4 regions of the Kitasatospora sp. NPDC052896 genome follow, and region 3 is predicted to be linked to each of the others. Evidence: riboswitches for the same ligand, from Rfam matches in the RefSeq annotation. Region 3 holds a riboswitch; each other region holds the start of a gene.
What was found. A riboswitch is a leader RNA that binds a small molecule or an ion and turns the genes downstream of it on or off. The one in region 3 is predicted to bind magnesium.

Region 1 (3,850 bases), on a different contig from region 3:
GCGGGCGGGCGGCTGGAGTGTCCGCTCTCGGTCTTCGGCGGGGAGGAGGACCGGATGGACCGGGACGGCCTGGCGGCCTGGTCCGCCGTCAGCCGGGCGGAGTGCTCGGTGCGGATGTTCCCCGGTGGGCACTTCTTCCTGACCGGGGAGGCGGGACCGCGGGTGCTGGCCGCCATCGCCGCCGACCTGGCCGCCACACCGGCCTGAGCGGCACCCGCTACGTCGTGACCGGGCGGAACTGCGGGCCGTAGACGCCGTGCCCGTCGGGCAGCGGGATCTCCATCAGGCTGAGCGCCGGGCCCTCCATCGCCCGCATGGCGTGCACGGCGGCGCGCAGCGTGCCCGGGTCGCCGGCCGTCCAGGCGGCCTCCAGACGACGCAGCATTTCGGTGAAGGTGGCGTCGAACCGGCGGAGCAGCCGCTCGGCCTCGGGCCGCGGGGCGGTCCAGCCGCCCGCCGGGACCGACCCCATCGGGCTGACCTCGGGGAAGGGCACCCGCTCGCCGGTGAACTCCCAGACGCCGTCGACCCGCCGCAGCCGGTGCTCGTGGTAGATCTCGCCGAACGCGTAGTAGTGGGCCGGGGTCTCGGAGTCGAACCGGCTGTCGGGCGACCCGGAGGTGCCCTCGCCCTGCTCCTTGATGATCTCGATCGCCTGCTCGACGTCGTCCAGGCTCTCCATCGGGAGCAGTCGGTCCGGGCCGATCCGGTCGGCCAGCTGGCCCTCGGCCGAGAGTTCGGGCCGGACGTCGCGGAACGCCTCCAGCAGCCCGGTGTAGAAGGCGCCGATGCTCGGCGGTCCGCCCGCCATCCGGGCGAGGGGGGTCTCCGGGGTCTCGATCCTCATCAGCACCTCGTGCACGTACTCCTTGGTGAGCCCGGAGAGGTGGACGATCAGTCCGGGCCGGACTCCGCCCGGGAGCGGGCCGGGGTACGAGGGCACGGCATCGGCGATCCGGGGCCGGCCGCCCACCGCCACCAGCAGGTTGCAGGCCAGGCCCATGTGGTACATCTCGTCGTTCACGATGCGGCGGATCAGCCGGGCCGCCTGGTGGCCACGATCCCTGACTGACCACCAGGCGCAGAGGTACGGCGGGATGGTGGCGAACTCCAGCTCCACCGCGACCTGGAGCGCCGCCCTGATCCAATGGACGTCACGCCGGTCGCCGGGCACCGCCAGCAGTCGCGCGACCGCTCCGCCGGGGGTCGCGCCGGGGGTCGCGGTGGGTGCGGCCGCCGCGGGCGGGGCGACCACGGCCGGCCCGGCCGCGGCCAGGCCGGCCGAGGCGAGGAAGTCCCTGCGGCTCAAAGGGGGAACCCGTCGGCTCTCATCGATCACATCTGCCTCCGTCCTTGGGCGACCGGCCCCGGTCCTTCGGCCGCGGGCCGCTCGGCTGCCTGGCAACGGCTGGCGAAGCTACCAGCGGATCGGCCGCCGAGCCGGCGCCGCCACCGGGACACCCGCCGGTCACCACCCGGGAGGCTCAGCCGTGCCGTCCGGCGAGCAGGACCTGGTCCGGTGCCGGCCGGCACTCGGGAACGGATTCGACGAACTCCAGCAGGTTGCCGACCGGGTCCTGGGTGTAGAAGCGGCGGTGCGGCGGCAGGCTCTCGTCCCAGACCACCAACGCACCGAGATCCGCCAGGCGTGCCGCGAAGTCGTCGATCTCGCTGACCGCCAGTCCGGGGTGAGCCTTGGTGGTGGGTCGGAAGCGCTCCTCGATCCCCAGGTAGAGCCGGACCCGGCCGCCGTCGGCCGCGAACCAGCAGCCGCCCCGGTCGGTCAGCGGCGCCGGCTTCGGGATCTCGGCCAGCTGCAGGATGTCGCAGTAGAAGGCCCGGAGCAGTGCTTCGCTGCCGGGCGGTGCGCTGAGCTGGACGTGGTCGAGGGCCGTGATCACAGACGGCCTCCTCTCGGTGGTGGTGGTCATGGTGGGTCGCCCGAACTCCCGGGTGACGGTGGGGAGTCGGGTGCGCACGGCGGCGCGCCGCCCGGCGGGTGATCCGCGTCGGCGCGGGCCGATGAACTGACGCTGAGTCAGAAGGCTTGGCTGGTCGGGTCGTTATCGCAGGGCGGGGAGGGGCGACGACAGGCGGGAATGGGGGCCATGGTGGCCCGGACTACTGCAATCCATGTCTCTCGCCTCCTCCCGGCCGGACGCACCGTCTTCGGTGCGTCATCGACTCGGCAAGGAGCTCACCGGCGCGCCCGAGCCGCCGGATCACCCCAACCCGTCAGAGCTTTGGCACTGCACGGCGTGATCCAAGCCCGAAGGACTGGAAGCCACTTGGGATCAACCCTTAAGCCGGGAAGATCTGTCCTGAACCTGGGCGTCTCTCGACGTCGTGGGGTCAGTGGCCTGTGTCCGTGCAGACGCCTCACCGAACGAGGTGCCTTCTGCAAACCTCAACAAGCCTAGCTGCCGCCGGGCGACCGATTGACCATTTTGCCGACTCTTGACGTTGGGAGGTGATGCCTGCCGGCCGGCCGCGGGCACCGGCCGACCACCTCGGCCCGTCCGCCCCTCACCGACCTGTCGCTGCCGCCCCTCGCCGACCCGCCTGCTCGGACCGTCCGTCCCGGGTCGCGCCGGACCCGGCGACCGCCCGGGCGCTGGGGGACGTCGCGGCCGGGCTCACCGGCGCCGGGTTCCCGGCCGTCGCCCGAGTGGTCGCCGCTACGCGGTGTGGCGCAACCGCAGGACGTTGTCCTCGCGGGTGCCGGGCAGGCCGTCCGGGTCGGTCAGCTCGCGGGTGAACAGCTCGTCGCGCTCGACCCGCCACCGGCCCGGCGCGAGGTCGAGCGAGTCGAGGACCTCCGCGGTGGTGGGGAAGTGGTAGTCGAAGTGCGGGGTGTGCTGCCACGAGGGCCAGCCCGCGTGACCGACGATCAGCAGCACCCCGCCCGGTGCCACGGCCTCGGCCGCCCGGCGCAGGATGGCCGTCCGTTCGCCCTCCAGCTCGACCGGGGAGTGCAGGAACTGGGCGGACACCAGGTCGAAGTGGCCGGCGGGGAACGACTGCGACAGGTCGTGCCGCTGCCAGTCGATCCACTCGGCGACCCCGGCGTGGGCCGCGTTGGCGGCGGCCCGGCGAAGCGCGGTCGCCGAGACGTCGACGGCGGTGACCCGCCAGCCCCGGTCGGCCAGCCAGATCGCGTCGGTGCCCTCGGAGCACCCGAGGTCCAGCGCGGTGCCGGGGGGCAGCTCGCTGACCTCCCGGACCAGCGGCTCGTTGGGCCTGCGGACCCGGCCCCACGGGCTCTCGCGGTCGCGGTAGAACTCCTCCCAGTACTCGTGGGCGGTGCTCTGCGGCGAGGTGTCGGTCATCGGTCGTCTCCTCGGTCGGGTTGGTTGGCTGGTGTCCCTTCGGCGAGCGTGCGACAGTCGGTGCTGGCTGGCAAAGTTCCTTGCCGGAACAGCAAATGAGGAGAGTGACCTGCCGGGGGTGGCGGGCGTTGACCGGGCATGAACCGCTTCGCCGCCGCCGTCGCCCTCCTCGCCGTCACCGTGCTCACCGTGCCCGCCGCCGCGGCCAGCGGGTCGCCGCCGCCCGCGTCGCTCGGGCGGCTGTTCGGGAGCGAGAACCGGCGGATGCCCACCGACCGCCGGGAGGTCGCGCTGACCTTCAACGCCGCCTGGGACGAGACCGGGGTGCCCGAGGTGCTGGCGACGCTGCGGCAGCGCGACGCGCCCGCCGACTTCTTCCTCACCGGGCGGTTCGCCGAGCGTCACCCCGCCGCCGCCCGGGCCATGGCGGCCGAGCACGGCATCGGCAACCACTCCTACAGCCACCCGCTGTTCGACCGGCTCACCGCCGACCAGGCCCAGCAGGAGGTCCTGCGGGCCGA
Region 2 (3,850 bases), on a different contig from region 3:
GACCTGCGCGGTCGTTCCCGAGATCTGCTACCGCCACTGGCTTCAAGCACCGAAGTCAGTGAGCCTTTTCAGAGCGGCCACCGTTCGGGTGACCGGGCTGCGGCTGTGGTCGGCGCACCGAGCACGGTCAGGCTGGTCAGTGCAGGTGTCAGCGGTGGACACGGTCTCACCCTGTCGAGTAGCAGCTAAAAGGGCTCAGTGAGCAGTGCCCCCGGTGTGGCTCAGCTCTGCGTCTTCGTCAGCGTGTCACCACCACATCGGTTGGTGAGACACGTCCCCTCTTTGATTCTGTTTCGGTTGGGGTGAGGGGGGTTAGTTGTTGAGTGCTACTTGTGTGATCTTGATGATGACCATGGCCATGGCGATCAGCAGGTAGGTGCGCAGTGCGGCCATGCCGATTTTGCGGGTGGTGGACATTGCTGGCTTGGTCAGTTCGTGGAGTGGGGGCATGCGCCAGGTGTCGCGGTCGGTGTGGTTGGTGTGGTCGGTTGGGTCTCCCTTGGTGTTGGTGTGTCGCTTGGTGAAGGCGTATCCGGCGGCGAGTACACCGGCGGTGGCGCAGGTGGCCATGATGTCGATGATCGTGTCGGAGGTGATGTCGGGGAAGAGGACGGAGGCGGTCAGGATGATCGAGAGGGTGACCAGGACTGCGACCACGACGGCGGTGAAGGCGTTGGTCTTGGGTCCGTTGGTCCAGGGGCCGAGGACTTGCTTGTCGTTGCAGAGCAGCAGGAGGAACACGGAGGCTGATGGCAGGAGTACTCCGGCCAGGGTCTGTACGCCTTCGGTGAGCAGGCCCAGGGGGGATCCCGGGATCAGGACGATGGTCGCGGCGGCGGCGACCAGGCCGGCGTAGACGGCGTAGAAGCCCTTGGCGCCCTTGAGGTCGCGGTGTAGTGAGTGCTTGATGCCGAAGACGTCGCCGATGGCGTAGGCGGTGGAGAGCGTGACGGCGAAGGCGCCGATGATCGAGGCGTCCAGTAGGGCGATCGCGAACAGCACTGCGGCCAGGTGGCCGGAGGTCTGGGCCAGGCCGGTGGCGATGCCGGCGGTGTCGGTGAACTGTCCGAAGCCGTCGGTGCCGGCGAACGCGGCGGCTGCGAAGCCCATCATCGCGGCGGCGCCGATGATCACCACGCCCAGGCCGATCACCAGGTCGATGCGCTCGTACTTCATGAAGCGCGGGGTGATGCGCTTGTCGATGACGTAGGACTGCTGGAAGAAGAGCTGCCAGGGGGCGACGGTGGTGCCGACGATGCCGATGATCAGCAGCATGACGGTGGACAGCTGGCCGCTGCCGCCGGGCATGTTCGGGACCACGAAGTCGTGGGCCATCTGTGAGGCCTTCGGGTGAACCAGGAAGTAGACCGGTACCAGCAGCAGGGATGCGGCGCACAGGGTGACGGCGATGCGCTCGAAGCGGCGGAAGGAGCCGGTGAAGGCGGAGGCGATGATGATGGCGGCGGCCAGCACGACGGAGGCGGCCTTGGGTAGACCGAGGTAGCCGGTGGCCAGGGTGATCCCGATGAACTCGGTGACCAGGGTGAGGGCGTTGAGCAGGAAGAGGTCGATGACGCTGAAGGCGCCCCAGAACTTGCCGAAACGTTCCAGGATGAGGCGGGCGTGACCGACTCCGGTGACGGCGCCCAGACGCAGGACCATCTCCTGGTTGACGTACAGCACCGGTATCAGCAGGAAGAGTGTCCACAGCAGGTGGGTGCCGTAGTTCTGGCCGGCCTGGCCGTAGGTGGCGAAGGCACCGGCGTCGTTGTCGCCGACCATGACGATCAGACCGGGGCCGACGATCGCCAGCAGGGTCTTGAGCTTGGCGGACAGGCCCTGGCGCGGGGCGTCGTCGTCCACTCGGATGGTGCCCAGGGCACCCTTGATGTCGCCCACGTGGGCGTCGTCCAGCACCGCGGTGCGCGGCGCTCGGATCGTGGTGTCGGTCATGACAGCCTTCCGATACCCCGGTCAGGGGCGATTCGGGGCAGGCGGTAGCAGCCCACGCCACAACCAGGCACGGCCGGCGCCTGGTTGGTTACACGTCAGTGGTGCTCGTGGTGGGGTGTCTACCGCGTGCTATGGGAGAGCGAGAGCAGGCGGGGGTAGGGGCTACTGTGGCCCGGACTACTGCAGTCCATGTCCATCGCCTCCTTCCGGCCGGGCCCGTCACGGGCCATGCGTGTCGTCGATGTGTTCAGGGAACGTTCCAGCGCACGGCTCCACGGCCGGCACACCCCAACTCGTCAGAGCTTTGGCACTCCACGGCGTGATCCCGCGACACTCTGCGCGGGAAGCCACTTGGGATCAACCCTTAGGTCGGGAGGATCTGTCCTGACCCTGGGCGTCTCTCGACGTCGTCGGGTCAGTGGCCTGTGTCCGTGAAGACGCCTCACCGAACGAGGTGTCTCTCTAAAACCTCTATCACCCTAGACCCACCAAATAGACGGATTCGCACATATACGCAGTCTTGACCCTACATTGACGTGTGCCATGCATCACACTGGCGGTGATCGAGGCTCCCTCGGCGGGTGGGGGTGCTGATCAGCAGGTCAAGGTGGGTTGATTGGTGTTCAGGTTCGTTCGTTGGGTCGATGCCTGTTCGGCGTAGTACTCCTCCTCGTACTCGATGGGGCTGAGCCCAGGGGGCTGCCGACCAGTAGGGCTTTGTTAGGTCCTGTGGTGGGGTTCGGGGGTTGGTGTGGGTTGGCCGCACATGGAGCAGGTGCCGGTCCAGGTGGCCAGGAGGGCCTGGAGTTCCCGGAGGACCGCGTGGAGGGTCAGGCCGGCGCAGGGACTTTTGGGTCGAGCCTGAGCATGGTGCAGAAGGCCTGGGCGAGGGCGGCGAGGGTGACATGGCGGTGCCAGCCGGAGTAGTTGCGGCCTTCGAAGTGGTCGAGGCCGAGGCCGTCCTTGAGTTCGCGGTAGTCGTGTTCAACTCGCCATCTAATCTTGGCGATTCGTACCAGCTCGCGTAGCGGGGTGTCGGTGGGCAGTGTCGAAAGCCAGTAGTCGGTGGGCTCGGCGGAGTCGGGAGGCCACTCGACGAGGAGCCAGCAGTCGGGCAGGGATCCGTCGGCGGCCCGGCGGATGGTGCGGTTGACCGGGCGGACCCGCAGAGACAGGAACGGCGAGCGCATTTCGGCGTTCGGGTTGTGCTTTGTGGCCTTGCTGGACTCTGTTGCTCTATTCGGGCCGCAGGTCGGGTGACTGCGGCTTGATCGCTTCTGTGGTCGTCTCGTGGACAGGCGATCGCGGGGGTGGTGGGTGTCGATGAGGGCGGTGGGGCTGCCGGAGGTCCCGGAGCAGACGGCGCTGGTCGCGGCGGTGGCTTTCCCGAAGGGGACGCTGGCGATGCGGGCGCGGGAGAAGCTGGCGGAGGTCTTCGCGGACGAGCCGTTCGCGTCCGCGTTCGGGGTGCGCGGGGCGCCGGGCCTGTCACCGGGGATGCTGGCGCTGGTCACGGTGCTGCAGTTCGCGGAGAACCTGACCGACCGCCAGGCAGCCGGGATGGCGGTCCGGGCGACCGACTGGAAGTACGCGATCGGCCTGGAGCTGACCGATCCGGGGTTCGACTTCACGGTGCTGGCGAAGTTCCGGGCCCGGCTGGTCGAGCACGGCATGGAGCGCCTGGTCTTCGACCGGCTGGTGGAACACTGCCCCCAGGAGGGGCTGATCGAGGCCGGGGGCAAGCAGCGCACCGACTCCACCCATGTCATCAGCGCGGTGCGGGACTTGAACCGGTTGGAGCTTGCCGGTGAGAGCGTGCGGGCGGTGCTGGAGGCGCTGGCCGCGGCCGCTCCGACCTGGCTCGCACAAGCGGTACCGGTGGCGGAGTGGGAACTGC
Region 3 (3,850 bases):
CCCACCAGGACGAGCACCCGGTGTTCGGGCGATGGGCGCCGAGCGGCCGAGGTGGCCATGGGTTACCTCCCACGGGGAGCGAGATTCGAGTACTGGTCGGCACCGCCGGGGCCGGGGGGGGGGGGGGGGGGGGGCCCCCCCCCCCCCCCCCCGCCCCCGGCGGGGTCAGGCGGTGTACATCTGGACGACCTTGACGATCACCAGGATCACGGCGATCAGCAGGTAGCCGCGAAGGGTGAGCAGCCCGGCCTTGCGCAGCGGGGAGAACGGCGGCCTGGTCAGGCTCTCCAGCGCGGGGGTGCGCCAGGCCATCTTCTCGGCCTCGATCCGTGCCCTGCGGTCGGCCTTGGTCAGTGCGGGGGCGGTGAGCTCCTCGACGTTGGTCAGGTCGACTCCGGCGAACGCGGCTTCGGCCGACGCCGCGGACCCGCGGGAGCGCAGCACCACCAGTCCTCCGCCGATGAGGCCCAGGACCGCGCCGACGGCGAAGCCGATCTCCAGTTGGGCGGTGGTCAGGTCCGGGAAGAAGGTCGCGGCGGTCAGCGCGAGGGAGAGCAGGACGAGGATCCAGACGATGACGCCGGCGACGATGTTCTGCTTGACGGTGTTGACCCAGGGGCCGAGCACGGGGCGGTCGTTGCAGAGCAGCACCAGGAACACGGTGGCCGAGGGCAGCAGGACGCCGGCGAGCGCCTGGACCCCCTGGGTGATCAACCCCTGCAGGTGGGCGTCGGAGACCAGCATGATCGTGGCGGAGATGGCGATCAGGATGGCGTAGCCGACGTAGAAGACGGGCGCCTCGGAGATCTTCCAGTGCAGCGAGTGCCGCCGCTTGAAGGTGTCGCCGAGGGTGTAGGTGGTGGCGAGGCTGACCGCGTTGGCGCCGACCAGGGCCGCGTCCAGCAGGACGATCGCGAACAGCGCGCCGAGTGCGTGGCTGCCGTGCTGCTTGAGGCCGTCGGCGACCCCACCGGCGTCGCTGAACTGGCCGAACAGGTCGGTGCCCTGGAAGACGAAGGCCGCGGTGGCCATGATCGCGACGGCGCCGATCATCACGACGGCGATGCCGATCCACAGGTCGGCCCGCTCGTACTTGATCCAGCGCGGGGTGATCCGCTTGTCGACCACGTTGGACTGCTGGAAGAACAGCTGCCAGGGGGCGACGGTGGTGCCGACGATCGCGACGATGATGAGCAGGAGGGTGGAGTTGAGGCCGCCGGGGAACTGCGGCACGAAGCCGGCCGCGGTCTCGCCCGCCTTGGGGTGCGCCATCAGCGCCATCGGGAACATGACCACGTTGAGCGCGATGAGCGCGAAGAGGAACCGCTCCCAGCGGCGGAAGGAGCCGCCCGCCACCACCGCGAACAGCAGGACCGCGGCCAGCGGGACCGAGACGTACTTGGGGATGCCGAAGTAGTTCAGCGCGAGGGCGACGCCGATGAACTCGGTGACGATGGTGAGCGAGTTGACCAGGAAGAGGTCGGCCACACTGAACATGCCCCAGAACCGGCCGAACCGTTCGAAGATCAGCCGGGCGTGGCCCACCCCGGAGACCGCGCCGAGCCGGACCACCATCTCCTGGTTGACGTAGAGCACCGGGATCAGCAGGACCAGCGTCCAGACCAGCTTCATGCCGTAGTTCTGACCGGCCTGGGCGTAGGTGGCCACGCCACCCGCGTCGTTGTCACCGACCATCACGATCAGGCCGGGGCCCATGATCACCAGCAGCGTGCGCAGCCGCTCCCACCAGGTTCTGCGCCGACCGGTGTCGTCCTGCCTGATCGTGCCGAGCGCGCCGACGATGTCACCGACGTGCGCGCTGTCCATCACCGCCGAGCCGGCCACGGCGGCCGTTGACGTGTCGCCGGGGCCGGGATCCCGCTCCGGGGCCTGGCGAGTGGAGTTGAAAGCCATGTCACTTCCTCATCTGAGCGTGCCTGCGAGCAGGCTGGGGCCACGCCCGGCGTTCGGGCGCGTCGGACAGCGGCCACGGGGACCGACAGGGGAGAGCGGGCAGCAGGGACCGCACCCACGACGACCGCGAAGCGGAACGGCACGGATGAGGGGACGTCCGGGCAGGCCGGACCGGCCCGAAGAGCAGTCGGGCAGCCTGCCGCTGGACGTCGAACCAGGTTGATCAGTCAGGTAGTTGGACCGATTGGACGGTTACCGCTCAGGCGTGCGGGACATCCTGTGCGAAAGCGGATCGGGCACTGGGACTACTGCCAGGTTCCATCCCGACCACCTCCTCCTGAAACCGCGCACGGTGGTGCGCTCTCCACACGGGTGGCGAAGTCGCCACCCGTCCAGGGCAGCACGAAACCGAGCCCGGCCGGCGCTACCCCTTGGACGGCACCCCTCACGTAAGAGTTTCGGCACTGCACGGCGTATCCCCACCCTCCATGGGCGGGAAGCCACTTGGGGTCACCCCTTAATCCGAGGAGACCTGTCCTGATCCTGGGCGTCTCTCGACGTCGTGGGGTCAGTGGCCTGTATCCGTGCAGACGCCTCACCGAACGAGGTGTCGCGTCGCACAGTATGGCGCACGCTCTTCACACACTGTCAAGCCGGACCTGCACGCCGTCCTCGGGGCGGAGGGACAGCTGTGGCGGGCACTGCTGTTCGCCGGTAATCACCCTTCCCAGCAGCCACTTTCGCATCGTGTTGGAGCTCCGTGCCGCATCGTGCGGCGCGACCACTGGTGTCAAGATTCGGCAAAGACGGCAAGCGTGCGACCGGAGAGGGTCTAGTCTTGTCGAGGTTTTGAAAGGCACCTCGTTCGGTGAGGCGTCTTCACGGACACAGGCCACTGACCCCACGACGTCGAGAGACGCCCAGGTTCAGGACAGATCTTCCCGAATTAAGGGTTGATCCCAAGTGGCTTCCGCTCCTTCGGAGTTGGATCACGCCGTGAAGTGCCAAAGCTCTGACGAGTTGGGGTGAACCGGTCGCAGGGGAACCGGTCCGCTCCTTGCCGTGTCGCTACGGCGCACACCTCTGTGCGCCCCGACCGCGAGGAGGCGAGAGGCATGGATGCGAGTTGCAGTACGCCGGGCCGTCATCGGCCCCTCCCGCGCCTCTCCCCGCTTTCCGCGGGCTCGCGGTAGCCACCTTCCCCCTCCGCACCCCTGACGTGTCCGGATGGCCCGACGCCATCGCGGTCCGCCGCGGTGTGCGCGCAGGGCAGGCGGCTGCCGCCCCCCGACCGGAAACCCCTCACCACCTCACCCGAGGAAGGAAGGGCACACCCAGCCATGAATCTGACGATGCGTCAAGAACCTTGGTCGCAGCACCGGACACGCGCCGCACGCAGGCCGGCGCACACCTGCCCGCGCGTCACCCTGGCCCTGCACGACGGCCTGGAACGGGCCTACCGGCTGGACGACCCCGGCACCTGTCCCCGGTCCGGCACGGAGAACACCCCGGCCTCCGCGTACGACCCCCGGGTACACCTCGCGTACCTCCTCGCCCGTCAGGGCCACCGCGCCAGCTGGCTCGCCCGCTACGCCGACCTGCCGCTGTCCGCCGCGCGCCGCATCACCGAGGCCGCCGCCCGGCCGCACGACTGACGCTCTCGCCACGGCCCCCTGCCGCCACTCGGCACCCGGGCCGGCACGTACGGAAAGGGGAGGACATGGCCCGGCTGAGGGCGGTACCGCGCCCGCGGACCCGCGAGGGTGCGGCTGCGGTCGTCGCCGTCGCGGCGGCAGTGCTGGAGCTGGTTGTGCTGAGCACGGTTCCGGTGCGGGAACGGCCGGTGGTCGGCGGTGCGCTGGTCGGCGCGGCCGCCTCGGTCCTCGGCGTGCTCGGACTGATCCGGCACCGGCTCCGAAGTCCTCGGCAACCGGTG
Region 4 (3,850 bases), on a different contig from region 3:
CGCCCGCGGGCGCGGGGTGCCGGTCCTGCTGGACACCTCCGCGCCCTGGCTGCTGCCGGCCCTGGCCGCCGGCCCCGACCTCGTCAAGCCGAACGCCGACGAGCTGCGGGAGGCCACCGGCCTGGCCGAGCCGCACCGGGCCGCCGCCGCCCTGCTGGACCGCGGCGCCGGTGCGGTGGTCGCCTCACTCGGCCCCGACGGCCTGCTCGCGACCACCCCGGACGGCAGCTGGCTGGCCACCCCGCCCGAACGACTGGCCGGCAACCCCACCGGCGCGGGCGACTCCGCGGTGGCCGCGCTGACCACCGGTCTGCTCGACTCCCTCCCCTGGCCGGCCCGCCTCGCCCGGGCCGTCGCCCTCTCCGCCGCCACCGTCCTCGCCCCGACCGCGGGCGACTACGACCCGGCCGCGTACCACCACCTGCTGCCCCGGGTCACCGTCACCGCGCTCGGCTGAACGCCACCGGCCCGGCCGGACCGGCCTCGCCCCCGGCGCGGCCCCCGACCGGCCGGCAGCGACGCCGACGGCCCGCCGACCACCCCCGTGAGGGGCGGTCGGCGGGCCGTCGGCGGGCTCGTCAGTGGCCGAGCGCGACCTCGACGATCTTGATGACCACCAGGATCATCGCGACCAGCAGGTAGCTGCGCAGCGCGGTCATGCCGATCTTGCGGGTGGTCGACATGGTCGGCTTGGTCAGCGTCTCCAGCGCCGGCATCCGCCACTCGTCACGGCCGGTCCGGTCGATCGGGTCCTCCTTGGTGGCGGTGCGGCGGCGGGTGAAGGAGTACCCGGCGGTCAGCACGCCGATCACACCGCAGACGGCCAGGATCTGCAGGATCGCGTTGGCGGTGATGTTCGGGAAGAGCACCGAGGCGGTCAGGATGATCGACAGGGTGACCAGCACGCCGATCACCGCGGCGGTGAAGGCGTTGGTCCGCGGGCCGTTGACCCAGGGGCCGAGGACGGCCTTGTCGTTGCAGAGCAGCAGCAGGAAGACGGTCGCGGACGGGAGCAGCACGCCGGCCAGCGTCTGCACGCCCTGGGTGAGCAGGCCCAGCGGCGAGCCCGGGATCAGCACGATGGTGGCGGCGACGGCGACCAGACCGGCGTAGACGGCGTAGAAGCCCTTGGCGCCGCCGATGCCGCGGTGCAGCGAGTGCTTGATGCCGAAGACGTCACCGATCGCGTAGGCGGTGGAGAGCGAGACGGCGAAGGCGCCGATGATCGAGGCGTCCAGCAGGGCGATCGCGAACAGCACACCGGCCAGGTGACCGGAGGACTGGGCCAGGCCCTTGGCGATGCCGGCGGCGTCGGTGAAGTTGCCGAAGCCGTCGGTGCCGGCGAACGCGGCGGCGGAGAAGCCCATGAGCGCCGCGCCACCGACGACCACCACGACGATGCCGATCCACAGGTCGGCCTTCTCGTACTTCATGAAGCGCGGGGTGATCCGCTTGTCGATGACGTACGACTGCTGGAAGAAGAGCTGCCACGGGGCGACGGTGGTGCCGACGATGCCGATGATCAGGAGCATCACGGTGGCGAGCTGGCCGCTGCCGCCGGGCATGTTCGGGACCACGAAGTCGTGGGCCATCTGCGAGGTCTTCGGGTGGATCATGAAGTAGATCGGGATCAGCAGCAGCGAGCCGGCGCACAGCGCGATGGCGATCCGCTCGAACCGGCGGAACGAGCCGGTGAAGGCCGAGGCCACGATGATGGCGGCGGCCAGCACGACCGAGGCGACCTTCGGCAGACCGAGGTAGTCGGAGGCCAGCGTGATCCCGATGAACTCGGTGACCAGGGTGAGGGCGTTGAGCAGGAAGAGGTCGATGACCGAGAACGCGCCCCAGAACTTGCCGAAGCGCTCCAGGATCAGCCGGGCGTGACCGACGCCCGTGACGGCACCGAGCCGCAGCACCATCTCCTGGTTGACGTACAGCACCGGTATCAGCAGCAGCAGGGTCCACAGCAGGTGGGTGCCGTAGTTCTGGCCGGCCTGGCCGTAGGTGGCGAAGGCACCGGCGTCGTTGTCGCCGACCATGACGATCAGACCGGGGCCGACGATCGCCAGCAGGGTCTTGAGCTTGGCGGACAGGCCCTGGCGCGGGGCGTCGTCGTCCAGCCGGATGGTGCCGAGCGCACCCTTGATGTCGCCGATGTGGGCGTCGTCGAGGACGGCGCCGCGCGGCGCCGTGGCCTGGTCCGTGGTGGTGATGGTGTCGGTCATGACTGAGAGCCTCCCGAGCCCCCCGTGACAGGGGGAGGTTTGGAGGCACGCAGCAGCAATCCCCCCTGCGAGCGGGCAGCCTGAGGCGCCGTCACGACACGTGGCCGTGCGGGGACTGAGGTGCGACTCGAGATTCGCGCAGGGAAGGTGGTTACCGCGTGCCGTGAGAAGAAGACGGTGACATGCGGATGCGGGGCCGTTTGTGGCCCGGACTACTACTGCTCGAATCCATGTCTCTCGCCTCCTTCCGGCCGGACGCACCCCGTGGTGCGTGTCATCGACGCGGCAAGGAGCGGACCAGCACACCGAAACGGCGCCGGTTCACCCCAACTCGTCAGAGCTTTGGCACTTCACGGCGTGATCCGATCCCGTTGAATCGGAAGCCACTTGGGATCAACCCTTAGGTCGGGAAGATCTGTCCTGATCCGGAGCGTCTCTCGACGGGTGGGATCAGTGGCCTGTGTCCGTGAAGACGCCTCACCGAACGAGGTGCCTCCTGCAAAACCTCGACAAGCATAGACCCATGCTTGCGGCACAAGGCAACCGATTACCAAAGCTTGACCTTCGGGCCGGTGCGATCGGGAACTTAAACGGATCGTTCAACACAGTCCATTGACAACGAGGTGCGCAGATCGCACCCTGAGGGCATGTCAGCAACCGATCCCACCAGCGGTCCCTTCGCCGCCCCCGACCCCGGCCAGGTCCGCGCACAGCGCGAGTACGCGGCGCTGTTCCGGCTCGCCGAGCGGCACGCGACCACCGAGGAGCAGCGCCGCCGGCAGACCAATCCGACCGTCCCCGGCCCTCACGAGGTGGTCCGGCTGGTCGCGCTCCTCATGGCCGGCTCGGCCCTGCTCGACGAGGGTGAACCGGAGGTCGACCAGGCCGACGTCACGGCCGCGCTCACCCTGCTGCCGCTGGTCCGCGGCGAGCTGGACGAGCTGGAGACCGGCCTGCTCAAGATGGCCCGCGGGCGCGGCATGACCTGGCAGGAGATCGCCTTCGGCCTCGGCCTCGGCACCCCGCAGGCGGCACGCCAGCGTTACGAGCGGCTGGCCGAGCGCACGGGCCCCGAGTAGCCCGAGCCGGCTGGGGCGGGCACCGCTCGCTCGGTGCGACGCATGGGACGGCCGGGAGCGAGGAATGCTTCCCGCGGCACCGAGCGTGTCGTGACCACAGCAGCCGACCGAAGGGGTGGCCTTGAGACCGACCACGGAGAGGTTCCTCGCCGTCTCCGCGGAGCTGACCGGCTTCGCCGCCGACGAACTCCGGGCGACCGGCCTGGTCGCCGGTCACCTCGCCACCCTGCGACGGGAGGTCGGACCCGAGCACGCGGACCGGCTCACGGCACTCCCCGCCGGGGTCGGCCACGCGCCCCAGCTGATCACCGACGAGCCGCTGCGTGAGGTCGCCCGTGCCCTCACCCACCTCTGGTACACCGGCAGTTGGCCCGGCCTGCCGGAGCCGGTGCGGACCGCGCTCGGGCGGGAGACGGCGGCCGCGGCGCCGTACACGGTGAGCGCCGACTCGTACGCCGGCGGGCTGCTCTGGCAGACCATCGGTGGTCACGCGCCCGGCACGCACGCCCCCGGGTTCGGCAGCTGGACCGCTCCCCCGGGCCTCCC

Region 1: linked by a shared signal. The riboswitch ahead of ACIGXM_RS27600 (VOC family protein) and the one ahead of ACIGXM_RS15675 (NRAMP family divalent metal transporter) in region 3 are both predicted to bind magnesium.
Region 2: linked by a shared signal. The riboswitch ahead of ACIGXM_RS35655 (NRAMP family divalent metal transporter) and the one ahead of ACIGXM_RS15675 (NRAMP family divalent metal transporter) in region 3 are both predicted to bind magnesium.
Region 4: linked by a shared signal. The riboswitch ahead of ACIGXM_RS27300 (NRAMP family divalent metal transporter) and the one ahead of ACIGXM_RS15675 (NRAMP family divalent metal transporter) in region 3 are both predicted to bind magnesium.

What each region holds. Positions count from the first base shown of each region.
Region 1 covers NZ_JBITZU010000018.1:94,916-98,765, forward strand. Annotated here, with positions in the region: gene ACIGXM_RS27590 (thioesterase II family protein) at 1-207, shown strand, start outside; gene ACIGXM_RS27595 (ferritin-like protein) at 218-1,309, opposite strand; gene ACIGXM_RS27600 (VOC family protein) at 1,485-1,901, opposite strand; M-box (ykoK) riboswitch at 2,220-2,398, opposite strand; gene ACIGXM_RS27605 (class I SAM-dependent methyltransferase) at 2,679-3,329, opposite strand; gene ACIGXM_RS27610 (polysaccharide deacetylase family protein) at 3,468-3,850, shown strand, end outside.
Region 2 covers NZ_JBITZU010000039.1:22,605-26,454, forward strand. Annotated here, with positions in the region: gene ACIGXM_RS35655 (NRAMP family divalent metal transporter) at 313-1,953, opposite strand; M-box (ykoK) riboswitch at 2,234-2,414, opposite strand; gene ACIGXM_RS35660 (transposase) at 2,784-3,143, opposite strand; partial or broken gene ACIGXM_RS35665 (transposase) at 3,451-3,576, shown strand.
Region 3 covers NZ_JBITZU010000006.1:233,454-237,303, forward strand. Annotated here, with positions in the region: gene ACIGXM_RS15670 (universal stress protein) at 1-59, opposite strand, end outside; gene ACIGXM_RS15675 (NRAMP family divalent metal transporter) at 166-1,914, opposite strand; M-box (ykoK) riboswitch at 2,350-2,528, opposite strand; M-box (ykoK) riboswitch at 2,768-2,946, shown strand; gene ACIGXM_RS15680 (hypothetical protein) at 3,267-3,569, shown strand; gene ACIGXM_RS15685 (hypothetical protein) at 3,635-3,850, shown strand, end outside.
Region 4 covers NZ_JBITZU010000017.1:137,864-141,713, reverse strand. Annotated here, with positions in the region: gene ACIGXM_RS27305 (1-phosphofructokinase family hexose kinase) at 1-457, shown strand, start outside; gene ACIGXM_RS27300 (NRAMP family divalent metal transporter) at 579-2,225, opposite strand; M-box (ykoK) riboswitch at 2,544-2,721, opposite strand; gene ACIGXM_RS27295 (DNA-binding protein) at 2,873-3,304, shown strand; gene ACIGXM_RS27290 (hypothetical protein) at 3,426-3,850, shown strand, end outside.